3 regions of the Chengkuizengella sp. SCS-71B genome follow, and region 3 is predicted to be linked to each of the others. Evidence: a T-box and tRNA genes for the amino acid it is inferred to sense, from the RefSeq annotation. Region 3 holds a T-box; the other regions hold tRNA genes.
The links. The T-box of region 3 lies ahead of ileS (isoleucine--tRNA ligase). A T-box ahead of a tRNA ligase gene usually reads a tRNA of that ligase, here a tRNA-Ile.

Region 1: it has a tRNA-Ile gene. The T-box ahead of ileS (isoleucine--tRNA ligase) is inferred to sense a tRNA for this amino acid. The anticodon was not compared.
Region 2: it has a tRNA-Ile gene. The T-box ahead of ileS (isoleucine--tRNA ligase) is inferred to sense a tRNA for this amino acid. The anticodon was not compared.

Annotation. Positions count from the first base shown of each region.
Region 1 covers NZ_JAZHSH010000001.1:53,973-60,189, reverse strand. Annotated here, with positions in the region: rRNA gene VQL36_RS00320 (16S ribosomal RNA) at 342-1,898, shown strand; rRNA gene rrf (5S ribosomal RNA) at 1,960-2,076, shown strand; tRNA gene VQL36_RS00310 (tRNA-Ile) at 2,082-2,158, shown strand; tRNA gene VQL36_RS00305 (tRNA-Ala) at 2,267-2,342, shown strand; rRNA gene VQL36_RS00300 (23S ribosomal RNA) at 2,550-5,484, shown strand; rRNA gene rrf (5S ribosomal RNA) at 5,617-5,733, shown strand; gene VQL36_RS00290 (sigma factor G inhibitor Gin) at 5,959-6,144, shown strand.
Region 2 covers NZ_JAZHSH010000001.1:4,042,771-4,048,987, reverse strand. Annotated here, with positions in the region: gene VQL36_RS19755 (KinB-signaling pathway activation protein) at 1-189, shown strand, start outside; gene pdaB (polysaccharide deacetylase family sporulation protein PdaB) at 323-1,093, opposite strand; gene VQL36_RS19745 (stage II sporulation protein M) at 1,216-1,947, shown strand; gene VQL36_RS19740 (hypothetical protein) at 2,067-2,288, shown strand; rRNA gene VQL36_RS19735 (16S ribosomal RNA) at 2,717-4,273, shown strand; rRNA gene rrf (5S ribosomal RNA) at 4,335-4,451, shown strand; tRNA gene VQL36_RS19725 (tRNA-Ile) at 4,457-4,533, shown strand; tRNA gene VQL36_RS19720 (tRNA-Ala) at 4,642-4,717, shown strand; rRNA gene VQL36_RS19715 (23S ribosomal RNA) at 4,925-6,217, shown strand, end outside.
Region 3 covers NZ_JAZHSH010000001.1:2,761,121-2,767,337, reverse strand. Annotated here, with positions in the region: gene VQL36_RS13545 (YggS family pyridoxal phosphate-dependent enzyme) at 1-489, shown strand, start outside; gene VQL36_RS13540 (cell division protein SepF) at 618-1,061, shown strand; gene VQL36_RS13535 (YggT family protein) at 1,068-1,337, shown strand; gene VQL36_RS13530 (RNA-binding protein) at 1,347-2,129, shown strand; gene VQL36_RS13525 (DivIVA domain-containing protein) at 2,207-2,728, shown strand; T-box leader at 2,784-3,031, shown strand; gene ileS (isoleucine--tRNA ligase) at 3,089-5,821, shown strand; gene VQL36_RS13515 (TraR/DksA C4-type zinc finger protein) at 5,878-6,217, opposite strand, start outside.

The DNA of each region.
Region 1 (6,217 bases), 2.7 Mb from region 3:
GAAAAAAAATAAAAGGTGTTGACATGATAGTTTTATATGTGTTATATTTATCAAGTCGCCGCTGAGATGGGCGATAAAAACAAAAGAAAATGCTTGATAATAAGGCATTCTTTGCACCTTGAAAACTGAATAACGAGTGAACTTACGGAGACTTGAAATTTTTCAGGAATCCAAACAAATAGCTCAAAAGTTTTAAACTTTTGGGAACCCGTTCATAAACCTAAAAAAGTGAAGTGAAGCTCAGTAGAGTATTCCGATTACTTTTTCAGGGAACCGAAAAAATAGTAACAAGAGAATGAGCCAAGCGCTCTAAAATAGTTGTGATCGAGAGATTACAACCTTTAATGGAGAGTTTGATCCTGGCTCAGGACGAACGCTGGCGGCGTGCCTAATACATGCAAGTCGAACGAAGAGATTAAAAAGCTTGCTTTTTAATGTTCTTAGTGGCGGACGGGTGAGTAACACGTAGGTAACCTGCCTATAAGCCTGGGATAACTAGTGGAAACATTAGCTAATACCGGATAAGGTCGTTTCATCGCATGATGAGATGAAGAAAGAGGGTGTAAGCTCTCGCTTAGAGATGGACCTGCGGCGCATTAGCTAGTTGGTGAGGTAAGGGCTCACCAAGGCGACGATGCGTAGCCGACCTGAGAGGGTGATCGGCCACACTGGGACTGAGACACGGCCCAGACTCCTACGGGAGGCAGCAGTAGGGAATCTTCCGCAATGGACGAAAGTCTGACGGAGCAACGCCGCGTGAGTGAAGAAGGTTTTCGGATCGTAAAGCTCTGTTGCCAGGGAAGAGAAGGCAGATGTTAACTGCATTTGCTTAGACGGTACCTGAGAAGAAAGCCCCGGCTAACTACGTGCCAGCAGCCGCGGTAATACGTAGGGGGCAAGCGTTGTCCGGAATTATTGGGCGTAAAGGGCGCGCAGGCGGCCCATTAAGTCTGGTGTTTAAACTCGGAGCTCAACTCCGAGTCGCACTGGAAACTGGTGAGCTTGAGTGCAGAAGAGGAGAGTGGAATTCCACGTGTAGCGGTGAAATGCGTAGAGATGTGGAGGAACACCAGTGGCGAAGGCGACTCTCTGGTCTGTAACTGACGCTGAGGCGCGAAAGCGTGGGGAGCGAACAGGATTAGATACCCTGGTAGTCCACGCCGTAAACGATGAATGCTAGGTGTTAGGGGTTTCGATACCCTTGGTGCCGAAGTTAACACATTAAGCATTCCGCCTGGGGAGTACGGTCGCAAGACTGAAACTCAAAGGAATTGACGGGGACCCGCACAAGCAGTGGAGTATGTGGTTTAATTCGAAGCAACGCGAAGAACCTTACCAGGTCTTGACATCCCTTTGAACGCTGTAGAGATATGGCTTTCCTTCGGGACAGAGGAGACAGGTGGTGCATGGTTGTCGTCAGCTCGTGTCGTGAGATGTTGGGTTAAGTCCCGCAACGAGCGCAACCCTTAATCTTAGTTGCCAGCAAGTGAAGTTGGGCACTCTAAGGTGACTGCCGGTGACAAACCGGAGGAAGGTGGGGATGACGTCAAATCATCATGCCCCTTATGACCTGGGCTACACACGTACTACAATGGTCGGTACAAAGGGCAGCGAAGCCGCGAGGTGGAGCCAATCCCAACAAAGCCGATCTCAGTTCGGATTGCAGGCTGCAACTCGCCTGCATGAAGTCGGAATTGCTAGTAATCGCGGATCAGCATGCCGCGGTGAATACGTTCCCGGGTCTTGTACACACCGCCCGTCACACCACGAGAGTTTACAACACCCGAAGTCGGTGAGGTAACCCCTTGGGGAGCCAGCCGCCGAAGGTGGGGTAGATGATTGGGGTGAAGTCGTAACAAGGTAGCCGTATCGGAAGGTGCGGCTGGATCACCTCCTTTCTATGGAGAATACAGTTCACTCGTTTTCAGTTTTGAGAGTGCAAGGCACTCTATACATTCGTTTGGTGATGATGGCGGAGGGGTACCACGCGTTCCCATACCGAACACGACCGTTAAGCCCTCCAGCGCCGATGGTACTTGGACCGCAAGGTCCTGGGAGAGTAGGACGTTGCCAAGCGGTACGGGCCCTTAGCTCAGCTGGTTAGAGCGCACCCCTGATAAGGGTGAGGTCGGTGGTTCGAGTCCACTAGGGCCCACCACAAACGTACCGAATAAATAAAACGAATAAAATACCACATCATACTATCCCTTAAACATATGGGACGTGCTCCTCGCAGCACACCATTACCTTTTTGGGTTTAAATTATGGGGCCATAGCTCAGCTGGGAGAGCGCCTGCTTTGCACGCAGGAGGTCAGCGGTTCGATCCCGCTTGGCTCCACCATAGAGGCAAAAACTTCAAGAAATGGTTTGAAAAAACGGTTGACTGAAGAAAAGCAGATGTGGTAAGATATTTTTTGTCGCAAAAAACACCACAAAGGTGGATCAAGCGACTGATGTTCCTTGAAAACTAGATAGCGAAAGCAAAGAAGCATTAATTAGCAAATGGAATTCTCAATTATGAGTGATCATATAAAACATCGAACTTAATGGTTAAGCTATTAAGAGCACACGGAGGATGCCTAGGCGCTAGGAGCCGAAGAAGGACGTGGCGAACAACGAAATGCCTCGGGGAGTCGTAAGCAGACCTCGATCCGGGGATGTCCGAATGGGGGAACCCACGTACTGTAATAGGTACGTACCCTAGACTGAATACATAGGTCTAGCGGAGGCAGACCAGGGGAACTGAAACATCTAAGTACCCTGAGGAAGAGAAAACAAAAGTGATTCCGTCAGTAGCGGCGAGCGAACGCGGATTAGCCCAAACCAACAGGCTTGCCTGTTGGGGTTGTGGGACACTCCACATGGAGTTACAAAGGAATGATTTAGGTGAAGCGTCTGGAAAGGCGAACCAAAGAGGGTAAAAGTCCTGTAACTAAAAAATCATTCTCTCCGGAGTGGATCCCGAGTAGTGCGGGGCACGTGAAACCCCGTATGAATCTGGCAGGACCATCTGCCAAGGCTAAATACTCCCTAGCGACCGATAGTGAAGCAGTACCGTGAGGGAAAGGTGAAAAGGACCCCGGGAGGGGAGTGAAATAGAACCTGAAACCGTGTGCTTACAAGAAGTCAGAGCCCGTTTAATGGGTGATGGCGTGCCTTTTGTAGAATGAACCGGCGAGTTACGTTAGCATGCAAGGTTAAAGTGAAGAGCTGGAGCCGCAGCGAAAGCGAGTCTGAATAGGGCGGTATGAGTATGTTGACGTAGACCCGAAACCGTGTGATCTACCCCTGTCCAGGGTGAAGGTGAGGTAACACTCACTGGAGGCCCGAACCCACTTATGTTGAAAAATGAGGGGATGAGGTGGGGGTAGCGGAGAAATTCCAATCGAACTCGGAAATAGCTGGTTCTCCCCGAAATAGCTTTAGGGCTAGCCTTGGGGGTGAGTCGTGGAGGTAGAGCACTGATTGGGTGCGGGGCCCGTCAAGGGTTACCAAGCTCAGTCAAACTCCGAATGCCATAGACTTTAAACCCCAGGAGTCAGACGGTGAGTGCTAAGATCCATCGTCAAAAGGGAAACAGCCCAGACCATCAGCTAAGGTCCCCAAGTGTGTGTTAAGTGGGAAAGGATGTGGAGTTGCACAGACAACCAGGATGTTGGCTTAGAAGCAGCCACCATTGAAAGAGTGCGTAATAGCTCACTGGTCGAGTGACTCTGCGCCGAAAATGTAACGGGGCTAAACACACCACCGAAGCTATGGCTTGATACAATGGTATCAGGGGTAGGGGAGCGTTGTGTATGGATTGAAGGTATACCGTAAGGAGTGCTGGACTGTACACAAGTGAGAATGCCGGTATAAGTAACGAAAAGACAAGTGAGAATCTTGTCCGCCGAAAGCCCAAGGTTTCCTGAGGAAGGCTCGTCCGCTCAGGGTAAGTCGGGACCTAAGGTGAGGCCGAAAGGCGTAATCGAAGGACAACAGGTTGAAATTCCTGTACCACCGTAAACCGTTATGAGCAATTGGGGTGACGCAGAAGGGAACAGTTGCAGACTGATGGATAAGTCTGTTCAAGCAGTAAGGCTGGTGTGTAGGCAAATCCGCACACTGATAAGGCTGAGCTGTGATGAGGAGGGAAAATTGTAGTACCGAAGAACTCGCACTCATGCTGCCAAGAAAAGCCTCTAGCCAGGTGAAGGTGCCCGTACCGCAAACCGACACAGGTAGGCGAGAAGAGAATTCTAAGGCGCGCGGAAGAACTCTCGTTAAGGAACTCGGCAAAATGACCCCGTAACTTCGGGAGAAGGGGTGCTCCGTTAGGGTGTATAGCCCGAGGGAGCCGCAGTGAAAAGGCCCAAGCGACTGTTTAGCAAAAACACAGGTCTGTGCGAAGCCGTAAGGCGAAGTATACGGGCTGACGCCTGCCCGGTGCTGGAAGGTTAAGGGGAATGGTTAGCCGTTTTAGGCGAAGCTATGAACCGAAGCCCCAGTAAACGGCGGCCGTAACTATAACGGTCCTAAGGTAGCGAAATTCCTTGTCAGGTAAATTCTGACCCGCACGAATGGCGTAACGATTTGGGCGCTGTCTCAACGAGAGATCCGGTGAAATTTTAATACCAGTGAAGATGCTGGTTACCCGCGACAAGACGGAAAGACCCCATGGAGCTTTACTACAACCTGATATTGAACTGGGGTACGATTTGTACAGGATAGGTGGGAGCCTTGGAAGCTGGTGCGCAAGCATCGGTGGAGGCGCCCTTGGGATACCACCCTGATCGTATTCGAGTTCTAACCTAGGCCCTTGAATCAGGGTCGGGGACCGTGTCAGGCGGGTAGTTTGACTGGGGCGGTCGCCTCCTAAAGCGTAACGGAGGCGCCCTAAGGTTCCCTCAGAATGGTTGGAAATCATTCGAAGAGTGCAAAGGCATAAGGGAGCTTGACTGCAAGACGTACAGGTCGAGCAGGGACGAAAGTCGGGCTTAGTGATCCGGTGGTACCGAATGGAAGGGCCATCGCTCAACGGATAAAAGCTACCCTGGGGATAACAGGCTTATCTCCCCCAAGAGTCCACATCGACGGGGAGGTTTGGCACCTCGATGTCGGCTCATCGCATCCTGGGGCTGAAGTAGGTCCCAAGGGTTGGGCTGTTCGCCCATTAAAGCGGTACGCGAGCTGGGTTCAGAACGTCGTGAGACAGTTCGGTCCCTATCTGTCGTGGGCGTAGGAAATTTGAGAGGAGCTGTCCTTAGTACGAGAGGACCGGGATGGACGTACCGCTGGTGTACCAGTTGTTTCGCCAGAAGCATAGCTGGGTAGCCAAGTACGGAAGGGATAAGCGCTGAAAGCATCTAAGCGTGAAGCCCCCCTCAAGATGAGATTTCCCAATTTAGTAAGACCCCTTGAAGACGACGAGGTTGATAGGTTCGGGGTGGAAGTGCAGCAATGCATGGAGCTGACGAATACTAATCGGTCGAGGGCTTATCCAAAAATATTCAAAATAAAGATTCCAAGCTTATCTTTGTTTCGCATCTAGTTTTTCAATTCAAGGATGAATTGATGTCGACGTTGGTCACATGGATGTGTCCGAACTTGGTCGACCTTCATTAATTATTTATACGTTTGGTGATGATGGCGGAGGGGTACCACGCGTTCCCATACCGAACACGACCGTTAAGCCCTCCAGCGCCGATGGTACTTGGACCGCAAGGTCCTGGGAGAGTAGGACGTTGCCAAGCTAACCAAAGACACTGTAGTGATACTTTTACTATGGTGTCTTTTTTTGTTTACAAGTATTTAAGTGTATAATTTTTACACCTTTTAATTTTAATGTACATATAATAACGAATATTAAAACACAATATCGGTATATTTTTTGAAAATATTTTTTCTAAGATTAATTTAGAAGTTTAAGAGGATAGATAATGTGGCATAATGATAGAAAAAACAAGGGTGGGAAGTCTATGGAGAGTAAGTTAGACTATACCTGTATAGTATGTGATCAACAAAATAAGAATGGCATCAAGATATGCACTGAATTTATATGTAATCGTTGTGAATCTGAAATTATACGCACAGATGTAAACGATGCAAAGTATTCATTTTATATTAAAAAGTTAAGAAGAATATGGTATAAAAATATTATTTGATTACAAGTTTTTAAATTTAAGAGGCGTATCTAAGTAATAAGTGACCGTCCCACATTTGGCGGTTTTTTTTTGA
Region 2 (6,217 bases), 1.3 Mb from region 3:
TTCCATGCCTTTACACCCACTGTTTTTTTTATTTTTGTTGTGACACTTATTGAGGCGGTTCCTTCACTTAGAGAAAATAATGAATACTCAACAATTGTTATGGTAGTGCCTCTCTTGTGTTGTAACATTTGGCAAATTATGAAACTACATAAGTTAGTTGGTAAGAAGCAAAATAATACACAACAGTGACGAATCCTTCATTAGTGGTAGCTTTTGTTGAAACTTAGAATTTGAAAAACTTATAAATTCTAAAGTAAAAAAAATAATGAGCCTTTAAAGGCTCATTATTTATATAAATAAATTTTATATGAATTGATTATGACTACTGATCCTTAACTTCTTTTTTATCCACAGAGGTTTGATTTATTAATTCTGATACGGTTACAAATTTATATCCATCTTCTCTTAATTGATCAATAATTGATGGAAGAGCAAGGTGGGTCTGTTTGCATGAATCACTAGCATGGAGTAATACGATGTCTCCAGGGTGTGCATTGGAAACAACTCGATTAATAATATGATCTACTCCAGGATTCATCCAGTCTCTTGAATCTGTATCCCATTGGATTACTTTATAATTTAAATCGTTGGCAATGTTTAATACTCTTTTATCAAAGTCTCCATTTGGCATACGAATTAGATTTGGAACAGTACCAGTATCCTCTGTAAGGATTCGATGGGCTGTCTGTATTTGTTTCCGAATTTCTTCGTCACTAAAAGTGCTATAATTTTTATGTTTATGTCCGTGGCTTCCGATTTCAAACCCTGAATCTACAATGTCTTTTACAATTTCAGGGTTGTCTCTAGTCCATGGTGAAGAGAGAAAAAAAGTCGCTTTTACATCCTTTTCTTTTAGAATATCTATGATTGGATCAGGTCTATTCTCTCCCCAGCTGATATCGAATGTGAGAGCGATCACTTTATTTTCTGTGTCTACGCTGTAGATGGCTGCTGGTTCATCATTTGAAACATTAGAAAAAACAGCTATATTTTCACTTTCAGAATAAATAATACCAGCAGCAAAAATTGCAGCAATAAGAATAATGAAGTACTGTTTTAACTTTTTACCATTCAATACTAAAAAGAAGTTCATTGAATTACCCCCTAGTCAATTAACAAACGTTCAAACTACTTGTTAGTAGAATGTATGCTAGTACAACAAACTTATGCACTCTTTGTACAAAAAGTTAAACAACCTATAGGAGGAAGTATGAAATGAATGATGAAAACTATAAAATTCATAAAGAAGAGAAATTGAATAATGTGACAACATCTAAAAATGAATTTAAATCTAATAGTGATAAAATATCTCTTTTCTTAAAAGAAGTGCTTAATTTTAAAAACTTGTTTGTAAACTTTAAAGAGATGAAGGTATACTTCTATATTTCTACACTTTTATTTGTAGTTGGGATTATCACTGGGTTTAATTCGGAAACTGTGGAACAATTTATTCAGCAATCTATACAAGGATTAGAGGAAAAGGCTCGAGACATACAAGCTAGTGATAATCCTCATGTAACAGCTTTCATTATAATTTTTACTAATAATGTGAAAGTTTCTTTAATTGCTATATATAGTGGTTTTTTCTTTTCATTGTTTCCTGTCTTTTTATTGCTTACTAATGGAATGGCAATAGGGTATTTATTTAAGCTAATTCCACAGTCTGGATCAGAATTTGGCATGTTTGAGCTTTTTTTAAGAGGGATTTTACCTCATGGTATATTTGAAATTCCTGCCATATTGATTGCATCTGCATATGGTATAAAATTTGGAGTTTTGATTATGAAATGGCTTATTCAGAGTGGAAATAATGATTTACGAGCTAAAAATAAAATTGAGTTTATAGCATTTATGAAGCTTTTAGTTACTTTGGTCATATTTACTGTTGCAACCCTAATGTTGGCAGCTATTATTGAATCGACGATTACCCCAATCCTATTAAGTTAGTTTATTTTTATAAGAAAATATTCAAAAAACCATTCATAAAATTAGTAAAAATTGAGCATAACATTATAACAATAGTTAACCTAAATCTTCTTATAAAGGAAATTGGAGGTAGTTTTGGATTGTTAGGAATATTGTTAAATGACAGAGAAACTCAGGAAATTGATTATCTTCTTCGTAAAGAATTAGACGAAATGTTAATGGACTTAAAAGATATGAAATTGGACAAGCAGATGAAAACTGCTATTGAAGCTAGATATAAAGTCATTTTTCGCATGTATGCAAGACTTGCATCACCAAAGCAGCTTTCAAAATATGCGCTAAATAGAAAATACACAAAATAATACTTTCAGAATCATGAACTATTTTATCTGTTTTTATATGAGTAAGATTAATGCGGTAGAATAATTAAAAAAAATGTTGACATGTTTTTTATTCTGTGATAAATTTATTTTCGCCGCCAAAACATGGCTGGCAAAAGATAAAAGCACAAAGCAAAATAAAATCAAAATAGTGCTTGACAATAATCAGTGATATATTATATGATTATTGAGTCGCCATAAAACAAATAGCGACAAAAAAACAATAACTTGCACCTTGAAAACTGAATAACGAGTGAACTTACGGAGACTTGAAATTTTTCAGGAATCCAAACAAATAGCTCAAAAGTTTTAAACTTTTGGGAACCCGGATATATTCCAAATGTAATTTGGAAGCACAGAAAGAATGAGCCAAGCGCTCTAAAATAGTTGTGATCGAGAGATTGCAACCTTTAATGGAGAGTTTGATCCTGGCTCAGGACGAACGCTGGCGGCGTGCCTAATACATGCAAGTCGAACGAAGAGATTAAAAAGCTTGCTTTTTAATGTTCTTAGTGGCGGACGGGTGAGTAACACGTAGGTAACCTGCCTATAAGCCTGGGATAACTAGTGGAAACATTAGCTAATACCGGATAAGGTCGTTTCATCGCATGATGAGATGAAGAAAGAGGGTGTAAGCTCTCGCTTAGAGATGGACCTGCGGCGCATTAGCTAGTTGGTGAGGTAAGGGCTCACCAAGGCGACGATGCGTAGCCGACCTGAGAGGGTGATCGGCCACACTGGGACTGAGACACGGCCCAGACTCCTACGGGAGGCAGCAGTAGGGAATCTTCCGCAATGGACGAAAGTCTGACGGAGCAACGCCGCGTGAGTGAAGAAGGTTTTCGGATCGTAAAGCTCTGTTGCCAGGGAAGAGAAGGCAGATGTTAACTGCATTTGCTTAGACGGTACCTGAGAAGAAAGCCCCGGCTAACTACGTGCCAGCAGCCGCGGTAATACGTAGGGGGCAAGCGTTGTCCGGAATTATTGGGCGTAAAGGGCGCGCAGGCGGCCCATTAAGTCTGGTGTTTAAACTCGGAGCTCAACTCCGAGTCGCACTGGAAACTGGTGAGCTTGAGTGCAGAAGAGGAGAGTGGAATTCCACGTGTAGCGGTGAAATGCGTAGAGATGTGGAGGAACACCAGTGGCGAAGGCGACTCTCTGGTCTGTAACTGACGCTGAGGCGCGAAAGCGTGGGGAGCGAACAGGATTAGATACCCTGGTAGTCCACGCCGTAAACGATGAATGCTAGGTGTTAGGGGTTTCGATACCCTTGGTGCCGAAGTTAACACATTAAGCATTCCGCCTGGGGAGTACGGTCGCAAGACTGAAACTCAAAGGAATTGACGGGGACCCGCACAAGCAGTGGAGTATGTGGTTTAATTCGAAGCAACGCGAAGAACCTTACCAGGTCTTGACATCCCTTTGAACGCTGTAGAGATATGGCTTTCCTTCGGGACAAAGGAGACAGGTGGTGCATGGTTGTCGTCAGCTCGTGTCGTGAGATGTTGGGTTAAGTCCCGCAACGAGCGCAACCCTTAATCTTAGTTGCCAGCAAGTGAAGTTGGGCACTCTAAGGTGACTGCCGGTGACAAACCGGAGGAAGGTGGGGATGACGTCAAATCATCATGCCCCTTATGACCTGGGCTACACACGTACTACAATGGTCGGTACAAAGGGCAGCGAAGCCGCGAGGTGGAGCCAATCCCAACAAAGCCGATCTCAGTTCGGATTGCAGGCTGCAACTCGCCTGCATGAAGTCGGAATTGCTAGTAATCGCGGATCAGCATGCCGCGGTGAATACGTTCCCGGGTCTTGTACACACCGCCCGTCACACCACGAGAGTTTACAACACCCGAAGTCGGTGAGGTAACCCCTTGGGGAGCCAGCCGCCGAAGGTGGGGTAGATGATTGGGGTGAAGTCGTAACAAGGTAGCCGTATCGGAAGGTGCGGCTGGATCACCTCCTTTCTATGGAGAATACAGTTCACTCGTTTTCAGTTTTGAGAGTGCAAGGCACTCTATACATTCGTTTGGTGATGATGGCGGAGGGGTACCACGCGTTCCCATACCGAACACGACCGTTAAGCCCTCCAGCGCCGATGGTACTTGGACCGCAAGGTCCTGGGAGAGTAGGACGTTGCCAAGCGGTACGGGCCCTTAGCTCAGCTGGTTAGAGCGCACCCCTGATAAGGGTGAGGTCGGTGGTTCGAGTCCACTAGGGCCCACCACAAACGTACCGAATAAATAAAACGAATAAAATACCACATCATACTATCCCTTAAACATATGGGACGTGCTCCTCGCAGCACACCATTACCTTTTTGGGTTTAAATTATGGGGCCATAGCTCAGCTGGGAGAGCGCCTGCTTTGCACGCAGGAGGTCAGCGGTTCGATCCCGCTTGGCTCCACCATAGAGGCAAAAACTTCAAGAAATGGTTTGAAAAAACGGTTGACTGAAGAAAAGCAGATGTGGTAAGATATTTTTTGTCGCAAAAAACACCACAAAGGTGGATCAAGCGACTGATGTTCCTTGAAAACTAGATAGCGAAAGCAAAGAAGCATTAATTAGCAAATGGAATTCTCAATTATGAGTGATCATATAAAACATCGAACTTAATGGTTAAGCTATTAAGAGCACACGGAGGATGCCTAGGCGCTAGGAGCCGAAGAAGGACGTGGCGAACAACGAAATGCCTCGGGGAGTCGTAAGCAGACCTCGATCCGGGGATGTCCGAATGGGGGAACCCACGTACTGTAATAGGTACGTACCCTAGACTGAATACATAGGTCTAGCGGAGGCAGACCAGGGGAACTGAAACATCTAAGTACCCTGAGGAAGAGAAAACAAAAGTGATTCCGTCAGTAGCGGCGAGCGAACGCGGATTAGCCCAAACCAACAGGCTTGCCTGTTGGGGTTGTGGGACACTCCACATGGAGTTACAAAGGAATGATTTAGGTGAAGCGTCTGGAAAGGCGAACCAAAGAGGGTAAAAGTCCTGTAACTAAAAAATCATTCTCTCCGGAGTGGATCCCGAGTAGTGCGGGGCACGTGAAACCCCGTATGAATCTGGCAGGACCATCTGCCAAGGCTAAATACTCCCTAGCGACCGATAGTGAAGCAGTACCGTGAGGGAAAGGTGAAAAGGACCCCGGGAGGGGAGTGAAATAGAACCTGAAACCGTGTGCTTACAAGAAGTCAGAGCCCGTTTAATGGGTGATGGCGTGCCTTTTGTAGAATGAACCGGCGAGTTACGTTAGCATGCAAGGTTAAAGTGAAGAGCTGGAGCCGCAGCGAAAGCGAGTCTGAATAGGGCGGTATGAGTATGTTGACGTAGACCCGAAACCGTGTGATCTACCCCTGTCCAGGGTGAAGGTGAGGTAACACTCACTGGAGGCCCGAACCCACTTATGTTGAAAAATGAGGGGATGAGGTGGGGGTAGCGGAGAAATTCCAATCGAACTCGGAAATAGCTGGTTCTCCCCGAAATAGCTTTAGGGCTAGCCTTGGGGGTGAGTCGTGGAGGTAGAGCACTGATTGGGTGCGGGGCCCGTCAAGGGTTACCAAGCTCAGTCAAACTCCGAATGCCATAGACTTTAAACCCCAGGAGTCAGACGGTGAGTGCTAAGATCCATCGTCAAAAGGGAAACAGCCCAGACCATCAGCTAAGGTCCCCAAGTGTGTGTTAAGTGGGAAAGGATGTGGAGTTGCACAGACAACCAGGATGTTGGCTTAGAAGCAGCCACCATTGAAAGAGTGCGTAATAGCTCACTGGTCGAGTGACTCTGCGCCGAAAATGTAACGGGGCTAAACACACCACCGAAGCTATGGCTTGATACAATGGTATCAGGGGTAGGGGAGCGTTGTGTATGGATTGAAGGTATACCGTAAGGAGTGCTGGACTGTACACAAG
Region 3 (6,217 bases):
AGTGTACTAGCCACAAAATCAACCATGCATTTTATTGGACATTTGCAGTCTAAAAAAGTGAAACATATCATCGGGAAGTTTCCATATATTCATTCCATTGATCGAATTTCTTTAGCTAAAGAAATTGAAAAACAAGCATTAATCCAAGATGTAAATGTCAATTGTTTTATTCAAGTAAACGTTTCTGGTGAAGAGTCCAAATATGGAGTATCACCTGATGAACTATATTCGTTAGCTGAAAGCCTAACACCATATAAACATCTAAATGTCGTCGGATTGATGACAATGGCTCCATTTGAAGAAGATAAAGAAAAAACAAGGCCTATTTTTAGAGAATTAAAAAGATTAAAGGATCGTTTAAATGAAAAACAAATATTTAATTACAATATAAGTCATCTTTCAATGGGGATGTCAAATGATTTTGAAATTGCTATTGAAGAAGGAGCTACTTTTATTCGTTTAGGTTCACAATTGGTTGGAAAAGAGTGAACTCGTTTAAGCAAAGCTTAAACATCGGAAAATCAGATGGAGACTCTACTCCACCTGATTTGGGAGAACCACCTATAGAGGTGGGTGTCTTAACGCTAAAATAGCAGGATAAAGGAGGCATTATAGTCATGGGAGTTATTCATAAATTTTTAGATTTTTTTGGTTTACAAGAAGAAGAAGTTGTAAAAAAAGAAACGATAATTGAGGAAATTGATGATGACTCATTTGAAGATGAGAAGCATTCCAATACAAAAAATGCAAAAAATAATGTTGTTAGTATCCATTCAAACAAAAATAGTCGTGTGGTTTTAAATGAACCTCGTACTTATGAGGAAACTCAAGAAATTGCTAATCATATAAAGTCACGAAGAGCAGTTATCGTGAACTTACAGCGTGTTCGTTCTGATCAAGCTATGCGTATAGTGGACTTTTTGAGTGGAACGGTTTATGCTTTAAATGGTAGTATATCAAAAATCGGTAGTAATATATTTTTATGCACACCTGACAGTGTAGAAATTGAAGGTTCAATTACCGAATTATTGAAAGAAGATATAGAAGAAAGGAACAGGTGATAAACGTTGAGTATTGAACAAATAATCGGAAGCATTTTGAATATTTATATTTATATGATTATTGCTTACGTATTATTATCATGGGTCCCTAATGCAAGAGATAGCTTCATAGGGGAATTGTTGGGGAAAGTTGTAGAGCCTTATTTATCCATATTCAGAAAAATTATTCCTCCAATCGGTGGTATGATTGATATTTCTCCAATAATTGCGTTAATTGCATTGCAATTTGCAGCGTCTGGATTAGCTAGTGTCATTGCATTTTTATTTGGTGGGTAAATGCCATAAATGAAAACATCAATATACGAACACTTTCATGCAGATGAGCGCACCTTTGTTGATAAAGTTTTTGATTGGATCACTAGAACAGAAGAGCGACATATTACAAAATTGACTGATTTTCTTGATCCTAGACAAGCTTATATTTTAGAAACAATGATCAATTCAAATTTAAATGTTCAACATTTGTTATTTGGGGGATATGAAGACGCTGAAAGAAAGAGAGCTTTAATTGTCCCAGATTATATGATGACCCAGAAAGATGAAATTCCGATTCAAGTGCTTTCTATACGTTCTGATGATGATAAATTTTCAAAGTTAAACCATGGGGATTTTTTAGGAGCAATATTAGGTCTTGGAATAAAAAGAGAAAAAATAGGGGATTTGCATTTATTAAAGGATCAATGCCAATGTATCGTTGCTGAAGAAATTATTGATTATGTAAATTTACATTTACATCAAGTTCACAGAGTGCATGTAAGTACCGACATTGTTCCCCTAGTACAATTAAAGCCGATTCCAGTTGAAATGGATGAAAGTTTTATAACAATTCCTTCACTACGTTTAGACAGTATTATTAGCGATGCAGTAAAAATGAGTAGATCAAAAATATTACCGTTTATAAAAACAGGTAAGTGCAAAGTGAATTGGAAAGTAGAGGAAGATCCTTCAAAAGTTTTAAATGAAGGAGATGTTATATCTTTAAAAGGTTTTGGTCGTTTTAAAATTATAAGCATAGAAGGAAAAACAAAAAAAGGCAACATTCGATTAAAAATAGGAAAATACATTTGAAAAATTTGCAGGAATTTAACATTTATCGTCGAATGTTAACACTTATAAAATTTATTATGTTTCAAGGAGGTGCAGAAATGTCACTAACACCATTAGATATACATAACAGAGAATTTTCTAAAACATTTCGCGGATATGATGAAGACGAAGTAAATGAGTTTCTGCAACAGATCATCAAAGATTATGAAGCACTTATTCGTGAAAATAAAGATCTGAAAGAAGAAGTAGGGGCAATTAAAGAAAAATTAGAACACTTTTCTAATATTGAAGATACATTAAGTCAAACGATTATCGTCGCCCAAAATACTGCAGATGAATTAAAATCAAATTCTAAAAAAGAAGCTGAACTCATTATAAGAGAGTCAGAGAAAAATGCGGATCGTATCATAAATGAATCATTAGCTAAATCAAGAAAAATCGCACTTGATAATGAGGAATTAAAAAAACAAGCGTCTATTTATCGTACAAGATTCCGCTCTTTATTAGAAGCACAATTAGAAATGTTAAATGATCAGAGTTGGGAATGGGATTCTCTAGAGAAGGACTCAAACCATACTATAGATTATTTATCAGATGAGAAAATTTCAAAAGTTGAATAGCTTTTGCATTGACTCTAATTAAAAATTTAGATATACTGCTGTATTATAATCATTTTATAAAACGTTGATTGGGAACAGTAAATCGAATATACAGATTCAGCGAATTAGGGATGGTGAAAGCCTAATATCTGTTTACGATTGAATATCACCCATGAGTATATACTTGAAAAAACATCGGAAATATAGACTGTTATAGTAGAGTATATCGGATGATTCCGTTAAAGATCATGAAAGTGATAATATGAAATTTTTTATATGTATTATTATTAGGGTGGTACCGCGAGCATACTTCTCGTCCCTTTTGGGATGAGAAGTTTTTTTATTTGTTAATGTACTATATATTTTAGTGAGGTGTAGAAGATGGATTATGGAAAAACATTAAACTTACCGCAAACAGATTTTCCGATGCGTGGTAACCTTCCAAAGGCAGAACCCAATATTCAAAAATGGTGGGAAGAAATTAATATTTACGAGAAAGTGCAGAAAAATCAAGAAGGTAAACCAGTATTTATATTACATGATGGTCCACCTTATGCAAATGGTGATACACATATTGGCCATGCTTTAAATAAAGTTTTAAAAGATATTATTGTTCGATACAAAACGATGCAAGGTTTTAATGCTCCGTATGTTCCTGGTTGGGATACACATGGATTACCGATTGAAGCAGCGATAGCTAAAAAAGGAAAAGTGGATCGTAAAAAATTAAGCATTTCCGAGTTTAGAGATTATTGTAAAGATTATGCTTTGAATTGGGTGGGAAAACAAAAAGATCAATTCAAGAGATTAGGTATAAGAGGAGATTGGGATCATCCTTACCTCACATTACAACCTGAATATGAAGCTGAGCAAATTCGTGTATTTGGGGAAATGGTGAAGAAAGGTTATATCTATAAAGGTTTAAAATGTGTTTATTGGTCTCCTTCTTCTGAAAGTGCTTTAGCTGAGGCAGAAATTGAATATCACGACAAGAAGTCGCCTTCCATTTATGTAGCATTTCAAGTAAAGGATGGGAAAGGAATTTTACCAGAGGATGCGTCTATAGTAATTTGGACAACGACGCCTTGGACATTGCCAGCAAACCTAGGAATTTCATTGCATCCTGAATTTGATTATGTAATGGTTGATGTTAAAGGGAAAAAATATGTTGTTGCTGAAGGTTTATTAGAGTCATTAAAGAACGAACTGAACTGGGACTCTTTGAGTATAATTGATCAATTTAAAGGGAATGAACTTGAAAATATCACATGTTTACATCCTTTCTACGACCGTGAATCTTTAGTCATGCTTGGTGAGCATGTTACTTTAGAAGCAGGTACAGGTTGCGTTCATACTGCCCCCGGGCATGGTGAAGACGACTTTGAGATCGGAGCAAAGTATGGACTAGATGTCCTTTGCCCAGTTGATGATCAAGGGAAATTTACAAAAGAAGCTCCAGGATTTGAAGGATTATTTTATGATAAAGCAAATAAAATCATTACAGAAAAGCTAGAAGCTTCTGGTCATTTATTAAAATTGGAATTTATGCAGCATCAATATCCTCACGATTGGAGAACAAAAAAACCAGTTATTTATCGAGCAACAGAGCAGTGGTTTGCTTCTATCGATAAGTTTAGAGACGTGATGCTTGAAGAAATTAAAAATGTAAAGTGGACGCCAGAATGGGGGGAGACCCGCCTTCACAATATGATCCGAGATCGTGGAGATTGGTGTATTTCACGACAAAGAACATGGGGAGTACCTATCCCTATTTTCTATTGTAAAAGTTGTAATCATGAGTTATTAAATGATCAAACGATTAATTTCGTTGCAGATGTGTTTGCTAAAGAAGGTTCTAATGCTTGGTTCATCAAGGATGAAAATGAATTAATGATTGAAGGCACAACATGTCCTTCATGTGGTCATCATGAGTTTAAAAAAGAGACTGATATTATGGATGTTTGGTTTGATTCAGGATCTAGCCATCAATCTGTATTAGAAGCTAGAGAAGACCTAAGATACCCAGCAGATTTATATTTAGAAGGATCTGACCAATATCGTGGATGGTTTAATTCATCTTTAATTACAAGCGTGGCCGTTAATGGTGTTGCACCATATAAAGAAGTGCTTAGCCATGGTTTCACTTTAGATGGTGATGGACGTAAAATGTCTAAATCATTAGGGAATACTGTTGATCCGATCAAAGTAAGTAATCAATTAGGAGCTGAAATCCTACGTCTATGGGTATCTTCAGTAGATTACCAAGCTGATCAAAGAATTTCAGACAATATTTTAAAACAAACATCTGAAGTCTATAGAAAAATTAGAAATACGTTGAGATTTTTCTTAGGAAATTTAACAGGCTTTAATCCGGCAACAGATCAAGTCTCTTTTGATCAATTGAGTGAATTAGATCAGTTTGCCCTTATTCGTTTAAATAAAATGTTGGAAAAAGTTACTGGTGCATATGATAAATACGATCTTAACATTGTATATCAATCTGTACATCATTTTTGTTCAGTTGAAATGAGTGCTTTTTATTTAGATATCGTAAAAGATACTTTGTATGTCAATGATTTAAATGATCCAAAACGAAAAGCAGTGCAAACCGTATTGTATGAGACCTTAGTTGTGATAGCAAAATTAATTGCACCAATCTTACCTCATACAGCAGATGAAGTGTGGAAGTTCATTCCAGACGTTCAGTTGGAAAGTGTACAATTAGCAGACTTTCCAGTCGTTAATACAGATGTGTTTGATGAAAAACTTGAACATAAGTGGAATCAATTTATGGAAATTCGTGAGGAAGTATTTAAAAAATTAGAAGAAGCTCGGAAAGATAAAATTATTGGTAATTCTTTAGCTGCTGCATTGGATTTATATCCAAATTCAACTACTGCAGAACTTCTCAAGCAATTTCCTAATTTAAACGAATTATTTATCGTTTCGGCTGTATCTATTCAAGAACCGAGTGAAATTGAAGAAATTATCCAAGTGAAGGTTTCAGTGGCTGAGGGAGATAAATGTGAGCGTTGTTGGATGGTTACTACAGATGTAGGTGAGGAATCAGCTCATCCAACTCTATGTAAAAGGTGTGCATCAATTATAGGATAAATTTAAAAATAAAATTTAACAAAAACGAGCCGAAATGTTGGCTCGTTTTTATCATTTTAATTCATTTCTAATTCATGATCTCCTTCACCATTTGCCATATATTTTTGATATTCCACATTTCGAATGACAGATGTATGATTACCATATAAATTAGTTGCTAAGAAGCTTTCAATGGGTTCCACATACCCATCATTTTCATCCGACTCAATATACATATGGTTAAAATCATGGATTTCTCGTTCCTCTGCCATTGCTGGACTATCTGATGTTCCCCAACTTTCTACAATTTGCCAAGCATCTTCCCCATCAAATTGATTTTGTTCATCATGTTCATCTAAACTAGTTCTTCCAAATGGAGGGTTTAAAAAGGTTTCTTCAATAGGTCTATCGTTGGAA